DNA from 4 places in the Brevibacillus sp. NRRL NRS-603 genome. Region 2 is predicted to be linked to each of the others. Evidence: riboswitches for the same ligand, from Rfam matches in the RefSeq annotation. Region 2 holds a riboswitch; each other region holds the start of a gene.

Region 1 (5,355 bases), on a different contig from region 2:
AAAATTGATACTTGTCTTGTGGCTTGGTTTCTTTCATATTTGGCTCCACATAGCCTTGCAGCACTTCCAACGAATTCGGGTTAACGTTGTCGAGGAACGTGCCCTCTGCGTCTTCATCATCCATAATCAATGGCTCATACAAACGGAATTCAGCAGGAATGGCATTGGTCGCATCCACCCAGTGAATTGTACCTTTTACCTTACGACCTGTAAAACCGCTGCCGCTCTTCGTCTCAGGATCATACGTGCAATGGATCTCGATCACGTTGCCGTCTGCATCCTTCACAACGTCATTGCATTTAATGAAGTACGCGTGCTTCAGACGCACTTCATTTCCCGGGAACAGGCGGAAGTACTTGCTCGGCGGGTTTTCCATGAAGTCGTCCTGCTCAATGTAGATTTCGCGGGAGAACGGAATTTGACGATTGCCCATCTCTGGGTTCTCTGGATTAATCTCCGCTTCGAGCATCTCGACTTGTCCTTCCGGATAGTTCGTGATGACGACCTTCAACGGATTCAAAACAGCCATCGTACGTGGTGCCTTTAGCTTCAGGTCTTCACGGATGAAATACTCCAGCATTTTCTCGTCAACGGTGCTGTTCGCGCGCGCTACCCCTACCTCACGAGCGAATGTACGAATCGCTTCCGGTGTATAGCCGCGACGACGGAAGCCTGCGATGGTTGGCATGCGCGGGTCATCCCAGCCGTCTACTACATTCTCATCGACAAGCTGTTTCAGCTTCCGTTTACTCATAACGGTGTTCGTCAGGTTCAAGCGAGCAAATTCGTACTGGTGCGGTACCTTCTCCATTTCGCACTCGCGTACTACCCAGTCGTACAACGGGCGATGATCTTCGAATTCCAGTGAGCACAAGGAGTGTGTCACGCCCTCAATAGCATCCTCCAACGGATGAGCGAAGTCGTACATCGGATAAATACACCATTTGTCGCCCGTGTTGTGATGCGTTGCATGGGAGATCCGATAGAGAACCGGATCACGCATGTTGAAGTTCTGAGAAGCCATGTCGATTTTCGCACGCAGCACCTTTTCCCCGTCCTTGAATTCACCTTGGCGCATACGTGCAAACAGGTCCAGGTTTTCCTCCACAGACCGATTGCGGAACGGACTATCTGTGCCTGGCTCTGTCCACGTTCCACGCATTTTACGCATTTCTTCTGGAGACAGATCGTCTACGTAAGCCAGACCTTTTTTAATCAAAAGCACCGCACGGTTGTACATCTCTTCAAAGTAATCAGATGCAAAAAACAACCCGTCCCATTCGAAGCCAAGCCATTGAACGTCCCTTTTGATGGCCTCTACGTATTCGATGTCTTCCTTCACCGGGTTGGTATCGTCAAAACGCAGGTTGGCCTTGCCAGAGAATTCTCGAGCCAGCTCAAAATTGAGGCAGATCGCTTTTGCATGTCCAATATGAAGATACCCGTTCGGTTCTGGGGGAAAGCGGGTAATGATTTCCTTTACTTTGCCCTCTTGCAAGTCATCAATCATGATATTGCGGATAAAATTGGATGCCGCTACCTTGTTTTCCAATGAAATCAACCTTTCACTTCACCTTTACATTCCATAATACTGATTCTCTACCCAGAGTTCAACAAAATCGGGTCGTTGACCGACCCGCTCACGTCTCCCATTGCTGCCTCGTTTGCCATTGTGACCTGCAATACAGGTGAATGACAGAATCAATGGCTAAGCGCTGCTCCGTGATCCCACGAATCGTTTCGAGATGCTTCGGGGAAATCAGATGCAGCAAAGGCTGTTCAACATGATTGAAGCGTTGGAATGCTTCCGCTGCAATACGATCCCACCGCGGGTAATACCGAAGCAAGTCATCGGGCATTACGCGGGATCGGTCCGTGTCGGACTCGGGCAAACAATCGAAAGGTTCATCCAAATTTAACGTTCCATAATCATCTGTCAGCTCTTCTCCCGGAAAAATATCCCGTGCAGCCAATTCCATATCATACATGGTCGGCACACAATTCGCATGAAAGCTGTGGTTCACGTACCTTGCCTTATCCCAACAAAGAATGTACCTTCCGAGCTGGTTCTTAAACGAATATTTTTGTACGTCCTGTTTTCGTAATGAGTCAAGTCTTTCCACAAACGCAGGGTCCAATACCTGGTCCAAATCATCCTGTGCCCATACAATCGTTCCTTTTGGGATAAACCTTGTCGCAAACACACCGTACCCGATCTCATCGTTGATATAGCGCAATTCTGTATCGGGATGCATCATGGTCTTTGTTTCACTCCTTGGCGAATGTGCCTTTTTATCATCATAAGCAGTTTTGCCCCAGGAGGTGTGTGAATGTCTGCGAAAAACAACCATCCCCATGCTATTCCTGGCTATTTTTCCGGATTAAAAATTTTTTCTTATTTACCACAAATGGTAAATAGTCTATATTATTGGCAAACGGAGTTTTAGGAACATTTTCCCACAACGATAGAATCAGTATTGTGTCATTTTATGCTTCACCCATTGATATCGAAACGGCATACCCGGGGAAATCCGGCGACGCAAAGCTACAGGGGCTACCTCCGCAACAGCGGACACGCTTGCCAGCTACCGAAGTATTGATGTAGGACGAGACCAATGATCCTATATCATTGGTCTTTTTTTGCGCTCACAATGTCTATTTTTGTCTACTTTTGTATGTTTGTGTATTTTTAACTTTTAAAGGAGGTGAGGCAACAGCGGATAGCCGGTTTAATGAATCATTATATTATTCATCATGAAGGAGGTTTCATAGGAATGTCATTCTGGAAGAAACTCTCGACCGTCGCGCTGACTGCTGTCATCGGGGTATCAACATTCTCTGGAGCACAAGCTGCTAACCGTCCAACATCGATGTCACCGAACGCAATGGTGACGACTCCTCACTATCTGGCTACGGCTGCGGCCCTGAAGACTTTGGAAGACGGTGGAAATGCAGTAGATGCTGCTATTACAGCCGCTTCCACCTTAGCTGTTGTCTATCCCCATTACACAACCATTGGCGGAGATAACTTCTGGCTCATCTACAATGCCAAAACAAAAGAGCTGAAGGCGCTGAACGGCAGTGGTCGCGCAGGCGAAAAGGCAACCATCGACTATTACAAAGGCAAGGGCTACGAAAAAATCCCGTCCCGCGGTTATGAATCAGCAAACACTGTCCCTGGTGTGGTCTCCGGCTGGTGGGAGGCGTACAACTACGCACACAAAAAAATGGGAAACAGCAAGCTTCAATGGAGCAGACTGCTGGAGCCTGCCATTGGATACGCCGAGAACGGATATCCAGTCTCTCCCAACCAAGTATATTGGACGAAATACGCGACAGATCCAACTGACAATGACTTGAAGAATCTTCAACGTTTTGATGGATTCCGTAAAACATTCCTGAAGCCCAACGGCGATCCTTATGCAGCAGGGGAAATTCTCAAACAAAAGGACCTTGCCAATACTTTGCGAATCATTGCAAAAAAAGGCGCTGACGGTTTTTATAAAGGAGAAGTTGCTAAAAAAATCGTAGCAGACATGCAAGCCAACGGCGGATTGCTCACGTTGAAAGATTTTGAGAAGCACACCTCCACTTGGGCAGATCCAATTACGGTAGACTACCGAGGATACAAAGCGTATAACGTTCCACCGAACTCTCAAGGCATGGCATCACTCTCTATTCTTAATGTTTTGAATAACTTTGACCTCAAGAGCATGGGTGAAGGAACACCCGATTACTATCACACGATTGTAGAAGCAACCAAACAAGCTTTTGCTGACCGCGACAAATGGCTAACTGACCCTGCCTTTGTGGATATCCCTGTGGATGAGCTGTTGTCCAAGCAGCACGGGAAAGATTTAGCTGCGCGCATTGATATGAAGCAAGCCGCCAAATCTGTAGAACCACTTGATCCAAAAGGCGATACAACCTGGTTCGGGATCGTCGACAAAGATGGAAATGCCGTGTCCATCATTCAAAGTCACTATTTTGACTGGGGTTCCGGCATCGTAGCGAAAGATACAGGCGTCCTTTTGCAAAACCGCGGAAGCTATTTCTCTTTGGATCCCAAACACATCAATCATTTGGAACCAGGAAAACGTACCTTCCACACAATTAACCCGGCTATGCTCTTTAAAGGGGACAAGCCTTATCTTCTCTACGGAACACAAGGGGGAGAAGGACAGCCGCAAACGCAAGCCGCTCTCGTCACGCGTATCGTCGACTTTGGTTTCAGCGTGCAAGACGCAATCGAAGCGCCAAGATGGCTGCATGGACGCAACTGGGGATCTGCTTCCAACAATCTCAAGGTGGAAAGCCGCATCCCTCAAGAAGTCCTGGACGAGTTAATAAAACGTGGGCATCCAGTCGAAAAGCTGGAAGCAGCCTATACCGACGCGATGGGACAGTCCGGCGCAATCCTGATTGACCCGCAAACCAATGTAAAATTTGGCGGTGCTGACCCTCGCGGTGAAGGCGCAGCAATGGGATACTAATATTTTGTCAGACTGCTGAGTAAATCTCAGCAGTCTACCTGTTTCTATTTTGCAATCACGGATTAGGAGTGGAAAAACCTATGTTTTTGTTCAACAAGCTTAGGAACAAAATGATCCTTTGGTTTCTCGTCGTGGCTGTCATTCCACTTACTGCCGTTTCTTTGTTTATCACGAACAGCTTTTCATCCATTCTGATTGATAAACAAAAATCATCCTATGTTGACCTTACTTCCAGTACAGCCATAGCTATGGATCAATATCTGGACCGGCGTATGACAGAAATTCAGATTTTAGCCCGCACCTCGGATATTCAATCCGATGATGCAGCGGCAAAAAACGAATTTATCCGCAAGTTTACCGAGGAAATGAAACTGTATGACGGAAATACGTTTATCGCAAGCGATGGAAAAGTAACGGCTGATACGTTCCCGAAAAGCGTTGGAATCAATCTTGGCGAGCGCCAATTCTTCAAAGACGGTATGCAGGACAAGCCCAGCTTCTCCGATGTTCTTGTTGCGAAGACAACCGGCAATCGCTCTATCATCGTCGCTTCCCCTGTAAAAACGAAAAACAATGAGAAGCTCGGTGTCTTGACCGGGCTCGTCAATGTAGATGACTTCACAGCAACATTTCTCAAGGATTTGAAAGTTGGAAACGATGGTTATCCGATTCTCGTTGATAACAAGGATCAAATTCAGTACCATCCTACCCAGGATCTGATCGGAAAGCCGCTTGAGGAATCCGCTCTGCCGCAACCATTGATGGAAATCCTGAAATCAGGAAAAACGGAAAAGGGCTCATACAGCTACTCGGACAATGGCAAGGAATACGTTGTCACCTATTCCCCCATTCCCAAGACCAA
Region 2 (5,355 bases):
GCCCCACATTTTCCATGACAATCTCCTGATAGAAACCACCAGCGCGCTGATATTGTTCAAGCACGTCACGAATTTGGGAGACCATCGGCTGCGGGGGATATTCGTCTTCCCCCGGCCATCCGGGGACATAGCCAAGCTTGCCCAGCGTACCGAAATCAGCCAGCGACTGATCCGAGACAATGGCATCATCCGCACCGCGAATCCATAAAATCGGACACTTCGGCTCCATCTGGACAATACCGGACAAATTTACGTATTTGGGAGAAATCGCATTCGTAATCCCTGTCGTTCCAGGAGCAACACCGGGCCAATCGTTTACATATTCAAATGCACCGGGGAAAAAGTCCTCTCCTGTTCTCGTAGAGAGTATAGCGGTCACATAACGGTCTTCCTGCTCTGGGCCAACTTGAAAGGGGGGCTTGAAATAAAGCTGATTCATGACATTGCGAGGACTGGAGGGAGATTCATTGCCCATATCTTTGGCTGCTATCCTTTTGACCAGCTCGGAGTTGGCGGCTCCCCCACCCGAGCCCGAGAAGCTGCTGTAGCACGGGGTGCCAGCTATATCCTTGGTTCCACCAAAGCCGTAAGGGGACATGGGGGCGATGAGAATCAGAGAGCGGACTTCCTGCGGGTGATCGATGGCAAACTGCATCGCTATCCCGCCACCCAACGACCAGCCGGCAAGATGAACAGGCTTTGGCAAGTCCAATGCCCGAATAAACGAATGAAGGTCATCCGACCAGTCTCGCAAACCGCGCGTCGCATCAATTGGCAATGCTTCACTTGCTCCATAGCCGCGCATATCAGGTGCATACAGACGGTACTCGTCACATAGAGCCGCAATGGTATCATCCCAGAACAAGTTGGCTGATGCATTGCCGTGAATGAGGAGAAGCGGTTCTCCTTCTGGTACGCCTGCTGTCAGGTAGGAAACGAGCAATCGATCGGTCTGAATCGTTTTGGTTTCGATTCGTGCATCCATCAATGATGTGCCTCCTTTCAAATCCTTGATATCAGAATATTCCTATTATATGCCTGTTCAGTTACAAAATGAGAAAAGAAAACAACCGCCCTTGAAAAGGCGGTTGCAGGAAGGTTAATTATGGAGACCACGCATCTGCTGTTCGATTTTCTCAAAGCCGCCTGAAACCTTAACGACTTCGTCTTTTTGCTCAGAAACCAGAACAAGCACTTCTTCCAGACTCTCTTTGTTCTTGTCGGTAATATCTGCGTTGACTTCTACTTTTGCGCCGACTTCCTGAATCATGCTGTGAACATGGACGATGAACTCTTGCAGGTTCTTCGTTTTATCTGCGAAGTTTTGCATGTAGTTGTCAACATTGGTGAACATATCTTGTACTTCGAGGATACCCTCGCTATTTTTCTCAAAAGAAGTCTGCGACTCGGAAATCATATCTGATACGAGTTTCATTTTTTCGCGGATGGTCATGAGCAGGCTCGAGATCGACTCGGAGGATAGCTTGGAGGATTCAGCCAGCTTGCGTACTTCATCTGCTACGACAGCAAATCCTCGGCCGTGTTCGCCTGCGCGAGACGCTTCAATCGTGGCATTGAGTGCCAACAGATTGGTTTGTGCAGAAATATCGGAAATGGTTTGAATGATTTTCCCAATCGATTCGGTTTCTTTATTGAGCTCTTGAATCAGCTGGTTCGTACTTTGGATGTCCTTGATGAATCGTTCAAAGTCATTGCCGATGTTGCCAATGCGTTTTCCACTCTCGCTAGTGGCTTCTTTGGTAGATTCTACGTACTCATGCATCTCTATAACAGAGCGGGTCATATCCTCAACTTGCAAATTCGTCGAGCTCATTTCCCGACGAAGCTCGTCTGTATTGCTGGTCTGGACCGTAAAGGACTCCATAATGTCTTGCAGGGAAGCGACGGTTTCGACAGCGCGAACATTTACACCGTCCGTCACCTTGTTCAAATTCTCTTGATAGTCTTGCATAGAGGTGAGTGATTCATTGATCTGATCCAGAACACGTTGTAACGATTCCTTCGAGGCAATCGCTTCTTGCTTTTGTTGCTCACTTTCCTCTTGTAGCTTGTTATTGAATACAGCATGCATCATGCTCGTGATAGAGACGAAGCAGAAGGTGAGCAGGAAGTACATTAGATCAAGGTTGCTAGTCGAATGGAAAATCGTTTCTCTTTGTGTCAGGAAGTAGTAAGAGACAATGCCCAATGTCGATACAATCGTCAAAATATTGATGAGTCGGTCTTGATAAATCCCCATAACTGCTACAAAGAACATAATAGTCATGATATTGATCATGTGCGGGTCCAGTCCAACTATGATGAACATGAAGATCCCGATTACGGCGAAGTTGAAAAACTTCATGAAGGGCGCTGCTTTTTCCCGCAAGCTCGGGCGATTGGAGATGTAAGCAAAAGGTGCCAGCACGCCATACAAAATACCCAGTACCGTGAGAACGAATGTGTACGGTACGCCTAGAAAGAGGTTTAAGATCTGAACAACCGTAATAATACTTGCGAATACGATTACGACCCAATTGTTTCTTCTTCTCAATAGATCAATGTGATCCATGTTACCCACCTACCTCGACTTTTACTTGATTGGATGACGACGAATTGTACCAGGAATATTTCGGATCGTGCTTATTGTCATAGACATCTTTGAGATGGAAGAGGGTCGGAATAGCATCGGCCCCTTTGTAAAATACGATATCTTTGATCTGAGTCGCCTTTACTTGATATTTCTTGTTAATAAATTTAAAAAATGTCGGATCTGCTACCCCGATTGCGTGGGTATAGCCATGCTTTTCAGCGTAATCTATCATCAAGCAAATTCCTTTTTGCCCTAGTTGTCCGCGGTATTTCGGCAAAACAGCGAGACTGTCTACCTCCATGACTTTCATATCTTCTGTAACAACGTCCTGAAAAAGTGATTTCATATAAGCACTTGATTTGGAAAAGGGCGTCATTTCAAATGTTCCACCTGCTTCACCATCTTCGGCGATTAGGAGGAACAGAGCTGAGCCTTCTTTCGCGTACTCCATCTCGAAGCCCATGCTTGTCCATACTGTTTCTTTGATTTCATGAAATTTAGCTAACTCTTGTACGGTTTCTACTTGTTTGTACATAACTTCTCCACTCCATCATTTTCTCTGATTGAACTATGTTGTGTATGTTTGTCGTCTCAAAAGTTATGTTTTTCCATCCGTTGCAAAAATGAAAGTGCTTTCATCCTCCTTTCAAAAATGTCAACACAAAAAAAGGCCATTCCATCGAAATGGAACAACCGAAGCTACCAACATCGAAAATGGTCTCATGATGATGGCAACCCGGCTATCATGGTCAAAGAAGACTGTAGACCCGTGGTTTTGCGTCGCCACCTTTCGATGACTTTGCCTTTTGCATTTCTTTAGCAAAAATTGTAAAAACGTGTCGAATTTTGCTAGACACAATCATGCAAAATATAAGCCATTTGTATTAGCTGTGTCAAGTTTTGGTAGGGAGAAGTAACTAATTGTTCATAATATAAGAACGTACGAAAAAACCAGTTGCGGTATCAACTGGTTCTTCATTAAGTAGGGAGTAGGGCGTTAGGCTAGGGTGCGCAGAATGTCTATAACTTCAGTAGGCTCCATTCGCTTTTTGTAGTCAGGATCTAAGGATACTGACCGGATTACGCCCTGTTTATCGAGGATATAAGTAGCAGGTATGGGGAGTGTCCATGAATCTTCATGATTAAAACGAGTGAGATCGATATCTAATGATTGGTAGGTATCATGTAAATATTCAGGCAGTCTGAATCTGAGTTCATATTTTTCTGCTACCTGATTATTGGTATCGCATAAAACGGGGAAGCTCAGACGATTGTTCTCTTGCATAGTAAGAGAGTGTGCAGGAGATTGTGGACTTATGGCAAACAATTGGGCACCCAGTGAGTTTATTGTATCGATCTGTTTTTGGTACGCTTGCATCTCTAAATTGCAATAGGGGCACCATGATCCACGGAAAAATGTGAGGACGACAGGACCTTTTACGATTTCTTCCGACAAGGTAATGTTCTTTCCAGCATGATCGTTCAATGTGAAATCAGGCGCAATCGAACCAAGGGGCAAGCCCTTTGCGTGTCCAGAGGTCCGCAGCTCCTCGATTGATCTTGTAAATGCATCTGTTACTTCACGGGTGAGGAAGTCTGCTATTTGAATGGTTGTAAAATCTAGCTCTTCGCGCAGGCTCTGAAAATGTGGTTTATCCATATGTCGTTCCCCTCTTTTTCGAAAGAATAGTAGAAGCCATAGCTTTACGATATCTTTCTTTTTGAGCGAAAGATGTAAACTGGATTACATTCTCTTCAAAATTTTGTCCCGCTGAATAGAAATGGATTTAAAGCCTGTTTGAATCAGTTCTTCTCTTGCTAAAGCACGTAATGCTACCGTCACTGCTTCCCTGGATGCCCCAACAAAATTGGCGAGTTCTTGATGGGAGAGAGGTAAGTCAATTTGTTGAAACGCCGAACTGTTAGCATTGCCAAATTGATCGGCGAGCTTTACCAACGTGGAAATAATGCGATCTTGTAAAGGGAGAAGGGCAAGATTTTCGGCTGCTTGACTGATCGAAACCATTCTATCGCTAATGATCTTCATGATCTTCATCATCAGTTGAGGATGTTCGATGAGGTAGCTTTCAAATTTTGCTTTGCTCATTTTACAAATGAGGCAGTCTTCGATGGCATCTATATACATCTCTCTTGTACCTAATGAGAGGAGATCCACTTCTCCAAACACATTGCCTTCCCCGAGGATATCGAATGTGAACTGCCGACCATCCCGATTTACTTTATATAAACGTACCTTCCCCTGTTTGATGAAGTAGAAGCCCTCTGAAAAATTTTCTGGTGTTTGAATGCACGTATTTTTGGGAAAAGGGGTTAGAGAGGTTAATTGATCAATTAAGCGCAAACTTTCCTCGGATAATGAATTCAACAAATAAAATTGGGATAAATGTGTAATTGGGTTCATCATTTCTGTTCAGTTTGGGTCTTCAGGATCGTTCTTTTCGCTTTTGTGACAATTCTTTTCGTCTCCTTTGTATCAGAGGTTTTTAGCCACTCGTCACAAAGCTGTGTCACCCAGTCTGGTTGTGATTTACTCGCATCGTTCAACCAATTCCCTACAGAATCTTGAACATATTTGGATGGATCTGACTTCACTGGTGTGAGCAAAGGCAGGCAGCGAGCGGGCTCATTTTTCAATGCGTCAATATGCTTGCACCAGACACCTCGAGGGCGTGTGGCTTCTATCGCAAAGCGGCGAATATTTTCGTCGGCATCAAGTACCCATTCGCTCAGGAGTTGAATGG
Region 3 (5,355 bases), on a different contig from region 2:
ATGTTATGCATTTCATCTACAGAAGCACTCACCTGTTGGGAGCCTGCTGACATTTGTTCAGATGCGGCGGATACTTCCAGAATGTGGGCAGCGACGTTCCGGGAAGATTCCAAAATGTGCCCGAAGATTTCGCGAACCTCTTCGACCAGTTGAATACCTTGCTGTGCGTTTTGGTTGCCCTCGGTCATAACCTCTACCGCGTGATGAGTATCCTGCTGGATTTCCCCGATCAGCATTGCGATTTTGGATGCGGATTCCTCGGATTGGTTTGCCAGTTTTTTCACTTCACCTGCAACTACAGCAAACCCACGTCCATGCTCGCCGGCGCGTGCTGCCTCAATCGAAGCGTTCAAGGCAAGCAAATTGATTTGCGAGGTCAACTGACTGATCGTATCGAGAATGCCTTCGATTTCTTTGGAGCGATTGTTGAGCTGCTCGATGGCTACTGTTGCCTTCGATGTTCCCTCACCAATGCTTCCCATCTGGCGAACTGCCTGCTCTACCACAGCAGTCCCTTGCTCAGCCTGCTCTGTTGCTATCTGGGCAGCCTCTGAAACATGAGCAGACGTCTCCGCGATTTTCACGATGCCTGCTGCCATGTCAGTCATCGACAATGCGACTTCCTGCGAGCTGGCTGCCTGTGACTCTGCTCCCTCAGAAATCTGCGCAATAGACAAACCGATTTGGTTGATGTTTTCCGTCGCTTGTTTAATGCCTTCAGATACTTCCTGACTAAAACGCTGTACTTGATCAGACGACAGAGATACGTCTTCAATCAAATTTTTCAAGTGCGATACCGTCTGGTTAAAGTCACGGGACAGAACCGCGATCTCGTCTTTTCCATCAACCGTTACAGTCTCTTTCAAGTTCCCCTGCGCCACTACATTTACTGCGTGATTCAGACGCTCAATTGGTTTCACCATACGTACAGCCAAGAAATAAACGAGGACAACCCCAATCGCCAATACGATGAGGGAAATAACCATCAATCGGGCTGACAGTTGATCAACAGGCGCATGCAGCTCCGCTACGGGTGCAGTGATGTATATGCCCCAATTCAAATTGGTTGGAAAATAGGAAGCAAATCGCTCTGTGTTCTCGTAATTATATTGGGCAATTCCATGCTTCCCTTGCTTGATATCTTCAAAAGCAGTCTGAAGTTCGAGAATACCCATGTCGAGAATCGATTCCTTCAGAATGAACTCGTTATTCGGGTGATAAATAAATGTTCCTGATTTGCTTACTAAAAAAGCGTAGCCTGATTGTCCGAATTTCTCCTCAGACACCTTTTTTTGGATCTCATTGATCGGAATAGTAGAACCGATGTAACCGTATTGACGATTGTCCTTCATCAATGGAACAACCAGTGTCACGATGTTATTCCCTGTCCGCTTCGAAATGACTGGCTCGGAGACAACAACCTTCCCTTCCCCTTTGCTGGCTTCCTTAATATGCGGACGATCCGAGATATCCGTTACTTCACCCTTGAAATTGATCACTTTCTTTCCGGTTAAGTCATGCGAAAAGAAGAACGTCTCAAACTCGGGGTTTTTCTTTTGGGCTTCTTGAATGATTTTCAGGTCGTGCTCGACATTTTGATCAGCCGACATCAACCCTCCCAGCGCTCTTACAATCTCAATTTTTTCTTGAAAGAAACCATCGATACGAATCGAGAGATTGCTAGCTGACAACTCAGCTTCTTTGTCCAGACTGCCTGCCAAAAGATTAGAAGCACTCCAATAGCTTGCACCGCAAACCGTACCCAAGCTTATAACCAACAGCAGGCACAACACGATAATTAGCTTATTCTTCAAACTATTTTTCATACCGAATCCCTTCTCCCTTCTCTTTTTTCAACAAAAAAAAGACTGCCTACCGACAGTCCATCATGACTACGGTATGGCAACCCGGCTGTCCTAGCTGCGAAAGTCATTTGACCTTCGACCTTAGACCCGTGGCTTTGCGTCCCTGCCTTTCAGCAAGTTTGCCTTTGTCATTCCTTGTTGTTTTTCAATTAAGTTCACATTTTTTCAATCTCACCTTTCTTTTCCCATAACTTTCCGATAATAAACCTCAAAAACAAAAAAAAGCTGACAACCTTTTACAGTTGTCAGCTTTTTGTCAAACTTTTTGATTAGCTTAATCCGATCACTTGTCCATCCCCGTCTATATATAATGATTCAGCAGCCGGCTTTTTCGGGAGGCCTGGCATGGTAACCAAGCTTCCGGTCAGTGCCACGATAAAACCAGCTCCTGCTGATATGCGTACTTCACTCACTTGGATCGTGAAGTCAACAGGGGCCCCCAACAGATCAGCGCGATCCGTAAAGGAGTATGGGGTTTTCGCCATGCACACAGGCAGATGGGACATGCCCATTTCTTCTACCTTTTGCATCGTTTTCAATGCCAGCGGCGAAAAGGCAACTCCCGATCCACGGTATACTTCTTTTACGACTGTCTCAATCTTGTCTTTAATGCTGAGGTCTTCCTCATACAAGAATCGGAAGGATGAAGGCTGCTCTGCTGCACGAGTCACTTTTTCAGCCAGCTCAACACCTCCTGCTCCTCCTTCTGCCCATACTTTGGAGAGTGCTGCTTCTGCTCCTGCGGCTTTACACAACGCTATTACAGAATCGATCTCTGCCTGGGTATCCGTCGCAAAATGGTTGATGGCCACCACCGCTGGCACACCGAACTTTTGCAGGTTTTCCAGATGGCGCTTGACGTTTTCGAAGCCTTTTTCCAGAGCAGACAAGTTCTCTACTGCCAGGTCAGGTACTTTTACCCCGCCATTGTATTTCAACGAGCGAACCGTAATGACCACGACAGCAGCCGATGGAGTCAGACCTGCTTTTCTGCACTTGATGTCAAAAAACTTCTCTGCTCCCAGATCTGCACCGAAGCCCGCCTCTGTTACGACGTAATCTGCCAGCTTCAAGGCCATCTTGGTTCCGATCACGCTGCTGCACCCATGCGCAATATTGGCAAAAGGTCCGCCGTGAATGATGACCGGAGTTCCTTCGATTGTCTGTACGAGATTGGGCTTGATGGCTTCCTTCAAGAGAACGCACATCGCATCGACCGCGTTGATTTCTTCTGCCCGTACAGGCTGATCATCGAAATCGTAGCCAATAATGATATGGTTCAACCGCTCGCGCAAGTCTGCCAGATTCTCACTCAAGCATAAGATCGCCATGATTTCTGAAGCGGTCGTAATCATGAAGCCATCCTCACGCGTCATTCCATTGCCGTCACCCAGACCAGCCACGATGTTTCGCAGTGCGCGATCGTTCATGTCCATGGCTCGTTTCCAGACAATTTTCTTTGGATTGAGCCCACGCGGATTGCCGTGGAAAATATGATTGTCGATCATCGCTGCCAACAAGTTATGTGCAGCTGTAATCGCATGAATATCCCCTGTAAAATGCAGGTTAATTTCATCAGCCGGGAGAATTTGTGCCTGACCGCTTCCGGTTGCGCCTCCTTTGATCCCCATGCAAGGGCCCAAGGACGGCTCGCGAAGCGCTGCAATTGTTTTCTTCCCAAGATAATTTAAAGCTTGTGACAGACCAATCGTCGTGAGCGTCTTGCCTGCTCCCGCCGGATTGGGGTTCATCGCTGTAACAAGAATCAGTTTGCCATCAGGGCGATCCTTCACTTGCTCCCATAGCTCATCTGATAGTTTGGCTTTATATTTTCCGTATAGCTCCAAATGCTGTTCTTCGATACCTGCACTCTTGGCAATTTCAACAATAGACTTCATATTTGCCTCCCTGCCACACCAGAATGTAATGCACCAGTTACCAATCTTCTACATTCTGCATAATCATCCTTTCTCCTCTCCTCTTCGACACATTACGCAAAAGAAAAAGCCCACATTCCGACAAACGTCCAGAATGCAGGCTCACCCTACAACATAAAAAAATAAATGAACACTTTCGTTCTCATAGCGCACTAGATTGTCAGATCGAATGAAAAAAGCGGGAAACCATTTTATGGAATCTAACGTCATACAGTTATGACAGGATAGCCACTAGGATGTCCTGAAAAATGGGGGATGTATTTGAAAAAGCTTATAACTCTTTTGATCATTTTAGGTGTACTAACTGGATGCGAAGCCAACGAAACGAATTTGAATGAATTGCCGAAAGAACAATCCCAAGCGGAGATTATTTCCCCGTTATTATTAGACTCTTTATCTAAGTCACTGAATAAGCCAAGTCAGGATATCAAAATGGAGGATTTATTCAATATCGAAGAACTCACCTTAGATATAGATAATGTTCCTCTGGAACAAAGAGATTCACCGATTGATTTATCTGTCCTATCTAAAATGAAAAACCTTAAAACGCTATCCTTGAATAGAATCAACGTTAAAGATTATCTGTTTCTAAAGGATTTGAGTGAACTTGAATATCTTTCAATCACTGGTTTTCAGGAAGCTCAGTTACCTGTTTTAAATAACAGTAAACTAATTAGCCTCTTACTGAATGAGGGTGATTTATCAGATTTGAAAATACTTGAGAATAGTAAATCTCTTCAGCACTTAACCATTCGAAATAATAAAATAACAGCTTTATCATCAATTAAACTACCTCATCTTACTTTCTTAGATGTATCAAATAATCCTATTAACTCGATGGATTTTGTAAAAGAACTCCCAAATTTGGAACGTTTACAAATGATGAATGCTCCCATCACAGACATTGCATCTATACAGTCTGTACCTAAATTAAATTATTTAGATATAAGAGGCACAAAGGTAACTTCTATAAAACCGTTACTCAATCTTGATGAATTATCAATTCTGCTAGTTGATCGAAAAAGCATTAGCGACTTAGCTTTGCTGAAAAAAGAAATCAAAGTCGCTGAAAATGGCAATGAAATTAATGATGGAAATTAAGTTTTAAAAAAGAGGCTGCCGAGGAAGTCGGCAGCCTCAACCTCTCTTGTCCACGAGAGGTTTCTTTATTTCGTGTAATAGTTGTAGTATTCAAATTCGCCACGTTGATCGATTACATCTTGAAGGTTTTTATTCTTTGAATTACCAGGATCATGAACGAGGAACATAGATGGTGTAATCAGCTCGAATCTTGGGAAGCCATCAACAACTTCTATAAGACCCGAAAATCCTCTGATTGCAACTGTATGATTAGGAACACGTACCATAAGCGGAATATCTTTGTTAATCACACAATCCATCATATCCTTTTTCAACTTTTCGAAGGTTCCGGTGAATTTCCCGCTGTATTTGTGACCATATTTTTTTTGTGCTACAGCCCAATCAAATGGACAATCAGCTCTTCCATTCACTGCTTTTAGCTGTTGCTGCAAGATCTCGGGATCGACTTTATT
Region 4 (5,355 bases), on a different contig from region 2:
CCGAACAGGATGGATTTCGTTTGCCACAAGCATTCCTTGTCCACGCAAAAACGCTGCAAGCTGTGTCGATTTCCCCCCTGGCGCTGCACACAGGTCGAGGATTCGCTCGCCAGGCTGTGCACCGAGTGCTTCGGCAGCGGACATTGCGCTTGGCTCCTGCAGATAGTACATGCCGGCGGAGTGAAAAGGATGCTTGCCAGGACGATCTGGCTCTTTGTAGCGAAAACCGTTTTCACACCAAGGGACTGCTTCCAGAGCAAACGGCGAGATTTTCAAAAAATCGTCACGTCCCACCTTTAACGGATTGACCCGCAAGCCGTGTGTCACAGGCTGATCGTACGAGGAAACGAATGCCTCATAATCGTGTCCGAGCAAGGTTTGCATGCGCTCGGTAAAAGATGTTGGTAAATTTTTTGTCATAACAGCCTCCGGTGTCAGATTTTGGCCCCATGTGAAAGGAAAAGATAGAATCATGGCGAATCATAGAGAATGAGGTGAGAGCATTATGGAAGGATCCCGTGCAAAACGCTACCGCTCCCGGCGGAGGAATGACTCTGAAGTAAGCCGGTTTTGGATCATGGGGTTGCTGTTCTCACTGCTGGTGCTCGCTTTTGAATTCTTTATCGAAATACCCGCCGATGCAGATTGGCTGATCGATATGGAGATGGCTTTGTTCTCTGCCAGCTTTACATTGCTTGCCTTTTATCTGCTCGGACTCACCTTTGCCTTTTCGCGCCACCAAAAGGCAGGGAAGATCAATCACCAAATCATCATCTACGTATGGTTGGGTGCGATCTTGTTTCACTTGTTCCTGCTCATCAGCAATTTGTCCAATCAGCATGTGTACAAGGCAGGGATCATTCTGTTTTTAGGACCATTGTTTTTAACTGTCTACCATTTTATCACGTACTTGGCAGCTTTGCGCGAGGAGCGTGAAGAGCAGGAGGCAGCTACGACAGCTACACTCGAGCGTACGGCCTACCAGATGATTCTGGAGGGTGGGCGTGTATACAGCGAGCTGAGTCGCCTGAAAACAGAATATCCAGAAGTGGAGCAAATGCTTCGTGCCAACGATTTTCACGATAAACTGGAGCGCTATGCTTTGGAAATGCAGCAGTATTTGCAGGTGAAGCATTTTGAGCGTAAAGACGTGGAGCTCTTGGAGGGTCACTATTATTTCTTGGAAAACTTGCTGAGCTTGGCGAAACAACATCCGGGAATAATCGAGTCCCGCGTATATAGCCGCCGAGGTGACAATTGATGGGTACAAAGGAGAGGGAAGCGGATGTTTTGGAAAAAAGACAAAGGCCCAGCAGAAAAAGAGACAGCAGCGACGACAGTGGCAACTCCCACAACCACAATGGTAGGACAGCAAGAGGCTTGGAAGCATGAGCTTCGCGGTCTTTACGAACAGATGGGTGCGATCCTCGCTTCGAACCAAGCGATGAACGCCGAATCCGATCAAATGGTGCGATTGGTGACGAGGATGAAGCGTGTCGTAGAGAATATCCAGGCTATTAACGAGCGGGATGATGAATCTGCGAGCCAATTGTCGGTTCGAGGAGAGCGCCTGACAGACATCTGTAAACAATCGGTAGCGCGTGCAGATGAAGGCAAGAAGGCCATGACGGACGTTGTGGAAGTCATGAGCCTGCTCGACAAAGAATCGGTCCATACGTCCAAGTCCATGAGCCGCTTGGAAGAGCGTTCTTCGGAAATTACGAGTATCGTCAAGGTGATCAGCGACATTACGAATCAGACCAATCTTCTCGCTCTGAATGCTGCGATAGAAGCGGCACGTGCGGGTGAACAAGGCCGGGGCTTTGCTGTCGTAGCGGATGAAGTACGGAAGCTGGCAGAGATGACAGCGAACTCGACCAAGACGATTGCAGAATTGATTGGCAAGATTCAGGAAGAAATTAAAGAAGCATTGTCCAACAGTGAAAAAAGCAGCAGTGCGATCAAAAATGGACTTTCCATCAGCAAGGATGCCGCACAAAAGACGGATCAGATCGTGAACGCTTTCCAGGTACTGAACGTCGAAGTGGCAGGTGTGTTGGAAATCATCGCGCATCAAAAGCGATTTGCTGACGATGTGTCCCAGCAGGTAAGTGATGCAAAGGGCTTGCTGGACGAGCTGAATGAAGGCATGACCAAGCACGTGAGAGACGCCAACGCGATCGAGCAAATGCTCGCGACGAGCGTAAAGGATGTCAAAAAGTTATTGTGATCATGAGAAAGAAAAATCAGGAGTCCGTATCCAAGCGATGCGGACTTTTTGATATTTGTTACTTCCTTTCACGAAATATTTACATGTTTACGTTTGACTATTCGAAATGGAGTACTATAATCAAAGTAGGTTTCTCCATATCTTTCCTTTTTTCGACAAAATCTTATCAGCATTCGCTATGAATGGGCAAACCCATTGAAAAGTGGGGACGCAAAGCCACGGGCCTAATGTACACGTTACGATGGCAGCCGGGTTGCCAACGAGCAGTGTATGTTGCTGTTTTAGTTTTACGGCTCCTTTCATGCGAAAGGAGCCTATTTACTTAACAAAAGGGAGAGGTTGTAGCATGTCAATCCTGCAAACACTGGACAAGCAGTACATCAATGGGGAGTGGCGCGACGGACTTGGCGCGAAGACATTGCAAGATATCAATCCTTACAACGGGGAAGTCATCGCAGAATTCAAAATGGCAAATCTGGAGGATATCGACGCAGCTTACAAGGCGGCAGCCAACGCGAAAAAAGAGTGGGATGAAGTCAATGCGTATACCAAATCCCGAATGTTGGAGCGTGCTGTTCACTATATCGAAGAGCATGAAGAAGAAATCATTCAGATCATCATTCGTGAACTAGGTGGAACCAGGTTGAAGGCGTTTTTTGAGATCGGGCTCGTGAAGGATATTATTCGGGAGGCGGCTACATTCCCAGTACGCATGGAAGGAAAAATTCTTCCTTCTCCCGTAGACGGAAAGGAAAATCGCTTGTATCGGATTCCTGCAGGAGTTGTCGGCGTCATCAGTCCGTTCAACTTCCCGTTCTATCTGTCGATGAAGTCAGTAGCTCCAGCTCTTGGCGCGGGCAACGGTGTCGTCCTCAAACCGCATGAGCACACGCCAATCACAGGTGGGACTCTCATCGCGAAAATTTTTGAAGAAGTAGGTCTGCCAAAAGGCTTGATCAACGTCGTTGTGACGGATATTGCTGAAATTGGCGATAGTTTTGTCTCCCACCCGATCCCGCGTATCCTTTCGTTTACAGGCTCTAGCCAAGTAGGAAGCCATATCGCGCAAGTGGCAGCGAAGCATTTCAAAAAGGCGATTTTGGAGCTCGGCGGCAATAGTGCCCTGATCGTTTTGGAGGATGCGGATCTCCAGTATGCCGTGAATGCTGCGGTATTCAGCCGCTTTACCCACCAAGGTCAAATTTGCATGTCGGCTAACCGGGTTCTGGTTCACCAGGATGTATACGATAAATTCCTCGAGCTGTATGTGGAAAAAGTATCTGGACTTAAGGTTGGCGACCCGAATGATCCTGACACGGTAATCGGTCCACTCATTAACCAACGGCAAGTCGCCAACCTGATGGCTACGATCGATGAGGCGATACGCGAAGGCGCCGTTCCTGCACTGAAAGGGGAAGTAAAAGGAAACGTGGTCGAGCCGATCGTTTTGACAGGCGTGACCACAGACATGTCGATCGCATCTAAAGAGCTGTTTGGTCCGGCTGTTTGCATTATGTCGTTTGCTTCCGAGGAAGAAGCGATTCGCATGGCGAACGAGACCCCATTTGGATTGTCCGGGGCGATTCATACACGCGATCTGGAGAGAGGTGCCCAGATGGCCAAACGCATTGAGACTGGCATGATTCACATCAACGATGGAACGATCAATGACGAGCCAATTGTGGCTTTTGGCGGTGAAAAGCATTCCGGGTTGGGACGTTTAAACGGTCAATGGAGCTTGGAAGAGTTTACTACGCTGAAATGGATTTCGGTTCAACATAAAAAGCGCCAATTTCCGTACTAATGCCAGCAAATTATAGAGGTGAAGAAGTTATGAACGGATATGAACAATGGAACGAAACAGAAGCTTCCGAAAAGGGGAAAAACGCAGAACTGCTCGAGGCTTTCATGAAGGTTGCACCATACTTGAATGATTTGCTTACCGATGACATTACCATTGGAGTCTACGACACGGAAAAGCTATTGCGCAATGTGCCTGCCCAAACATTTGCCCTGCAAGTCAAGCCTGGTGATCCACTCCAGGAAGGAGATGTGATCACCAACGCGATTCGAAAAAACACCAAGCAGGCGATGATGGTTCCTAAGGAATTATTTGGCTTTCCCCTCGTCGCACGGGCGATTCCCCTGCATGATCACACGGGAAAAGTCATTGGCGGTGTCGGCATTGGTTCGAGTATGGAGCGAGCCAATGAGCTGTATGAAATTGCCGCAAATCTCTCGAGTGTCGTCGAGCAGGTCAGTGCCACCACCCAAGAGATGGCCATGCAGATCGGGAATTTGAACGAGCAAATGAAGGCGATCTCTGAGCAAGCCAATGACGTGAGCCAAAGTACGACTGAGATCGAGCAAATTACGCTTGCCGTGAAAAAAATCGCGGATCAAAGCAACATTTTGGGACTGAATGCGAGCATTGAGGCGGCGCGAGTAGGAGATGCAGGGCGTGGGTTCGCTGTCGTTGCGAATGAGGTTCGCAATATGGCGACAGATTCACGGGCGAATGCGGACAAAATCAAGCAAACCACGGATTCCATCCGGGATTTGATAACCCTGCTGCAAAATTCGATTGAATTGATCAATCAAACGATGGAGAGTCAGGCAGCCGCTACGGAGGAAATTTCTGCGACGATGGTCGAGGTGAGCGGCAATACGCAAAAGCTTGCAGGGCTTGCCCAAGAAGTGTTTGAAATAAAGTAATTCCATACATGTAACGAAAATCCCCTCTCAGGAGTCTAACTTTAGAGAGGGGATTTTTTCCTTTAGTTCTTTTGTTTGGTGGGTAGCGGTTGCTCCAGCATATAGCGATACACCGGGACTTCATCGCCCTTTTCAACGGGCAAGAAGTTAAACGTGACGTAGCTGTCCACTGATTCCGGTTCCAGAGCCAATGCAATGAAGTTCGCGTTTGGCTGGGCCATGCTGAACACGTAACTACCAGCAGGAAAGGTTTTCGTTGTTTCTGTTACATTTGCAGTCACTTGATTGGTGAAATGCCCATTCTCGTAAACCGTATTCACCTGGTTTTCCAAAATGGTGTAGCTCTCTACCGCTATCGTTGTTTCTTTGGATAGCTTGCTTACTGAAACACCAAGCAATTCCAGCTTGGC

Evidence for each region. Region 2 has a riboswitch for cyclic di-GMP ahead of C7R94_RS03345 (GNAT family N-acetyltransferase). Riboswitches for the same ligand answer to the same signal wherever they lie in the genome.
Region 1: linked by a shared signal. The riboswitch ahead of ggt (gamma-glutamyltransferase) and the one ahead of C7R94_RS03345 (GNAT family N-acetyltransferase) in region 2 are both predicted to bind cyclic di-GMP.
Region 3: linked by a shared signal. The riboswitch ahead of C7R94_RS06470 (methyl-accepting chemotaxis protein) and the one ahead of C7R94_RS03345 (GNAT family N-acetyltransferase) in region 2 are both predicted to bind cyclic di-GMP.
Region 4: linked by a shared signal. The riboswitch ahead of yfmT (benzaldehyde dehydrogenase) and the one ahead of C7R94_RS03345 (GNAT family N-acetyltransferase) in region 2 are both predicted to bind cyclic di-GMP.

What each region holds. Positions count from the first base shown of each region.
Region 1 covers NZ_PXZN01000011.1:174,802-180,156, reverse strand. The annotation lists gene C7R94_RS06855 (glutamine--tRNA ligase/YqeY domain fusion protein) at 1-1,561, opposite strand, end outside; gene C7R94_RS06850 (SET domain-containing protein) at 1,641-2,258, opposite strand; cyclic di-GMP riboswitch class I at 2,505-2,593, shown strand; gene ggt (gamma-glutamyltransferase) at 2,775-4,493, shown strand; gene C7R94_RS06840 (methyl-accepting chemotaxis protein) at 4,574-5,355, shown strand, end outside.
Region 2 covers NZ_PXZN01000008.1:53-5,407, forward strand. The annotation lists partial or broken gene C7R94_RS03335 (alpha/beta hydrolase) at 1-985, opposite strand, end outside; gene C7R94_RS03340 (methyl-accepting chemotaxis protein) at 1,100-2,572, opposite strand; gene C7R94_RS03345 (GNAT family N-acetyltransferase) at 2,574-3,128, opposite strand; cyclic di-GMP riboswitch class I at 3,321-3,407, opposite strand; gene C7R94_RS03350 (peroxiredoxin-like family protein) at 3,591-4,253, opposite strand; gene C7R94_RS03355 (Crp/Fnr family transcriptional regulator) at 4,338-5,015, opposite strand; gene C7R94_RS03360 (DNA alkylation repair protein) at 5,015-5,355, opposite strand, start outside.
Region 3 covers NZ_PXZN01000011.1:97,128-102,482, reverse strand. The annotation lists gene C7R94_RS06470 (methyl-accepting chemotaxis protein) at 1-1,826, opposite strand, end outside; cyclic di-GMP riboswitch class I at 1,899-1,999, opposite strand; gene C7R94_RS06465 (formate--tetrahydrofolate ligase) at 2,135-3,763, opposite strand; gene C7R94_RS06460 (leucine-rich repeat domain-containing protein) at 4,064-4,903, shown strand; gene C7R94_RS06455 (C39 family peptidase) at 4,969-5,355, opposite strand, start outside.
Region 4 covers NZ_PXZN01000004.1:59,530-64,884, forward strand. The annotation lists gene C7R94_RS01140 (RsmB/NOP family class I SAM-dependent RNA methyltransferase) at 1-420, opposite strand, end outside; gene C7R94_RS01145 (hypothetical protein) at 506-1,261, shown strand; gene C7R94_RS01150 (methyl-accepting chemotaxis protein) at 1,286-2,230, shown strand; cyclic di-GMP riboswitch class I at 2,406-2,491, shown strand; gene yfmT (benzaldehyde dehydrogenase) at 2,577-4,034, shown strand; gene C7R94_RS01160 (methyl-accepting chemotaxis protein) at 4,064-4,945, shown strand; gene C7R94_RS01165 (M14 family metallopeptidase) at 5,008-5,355, opposite strand, start outside.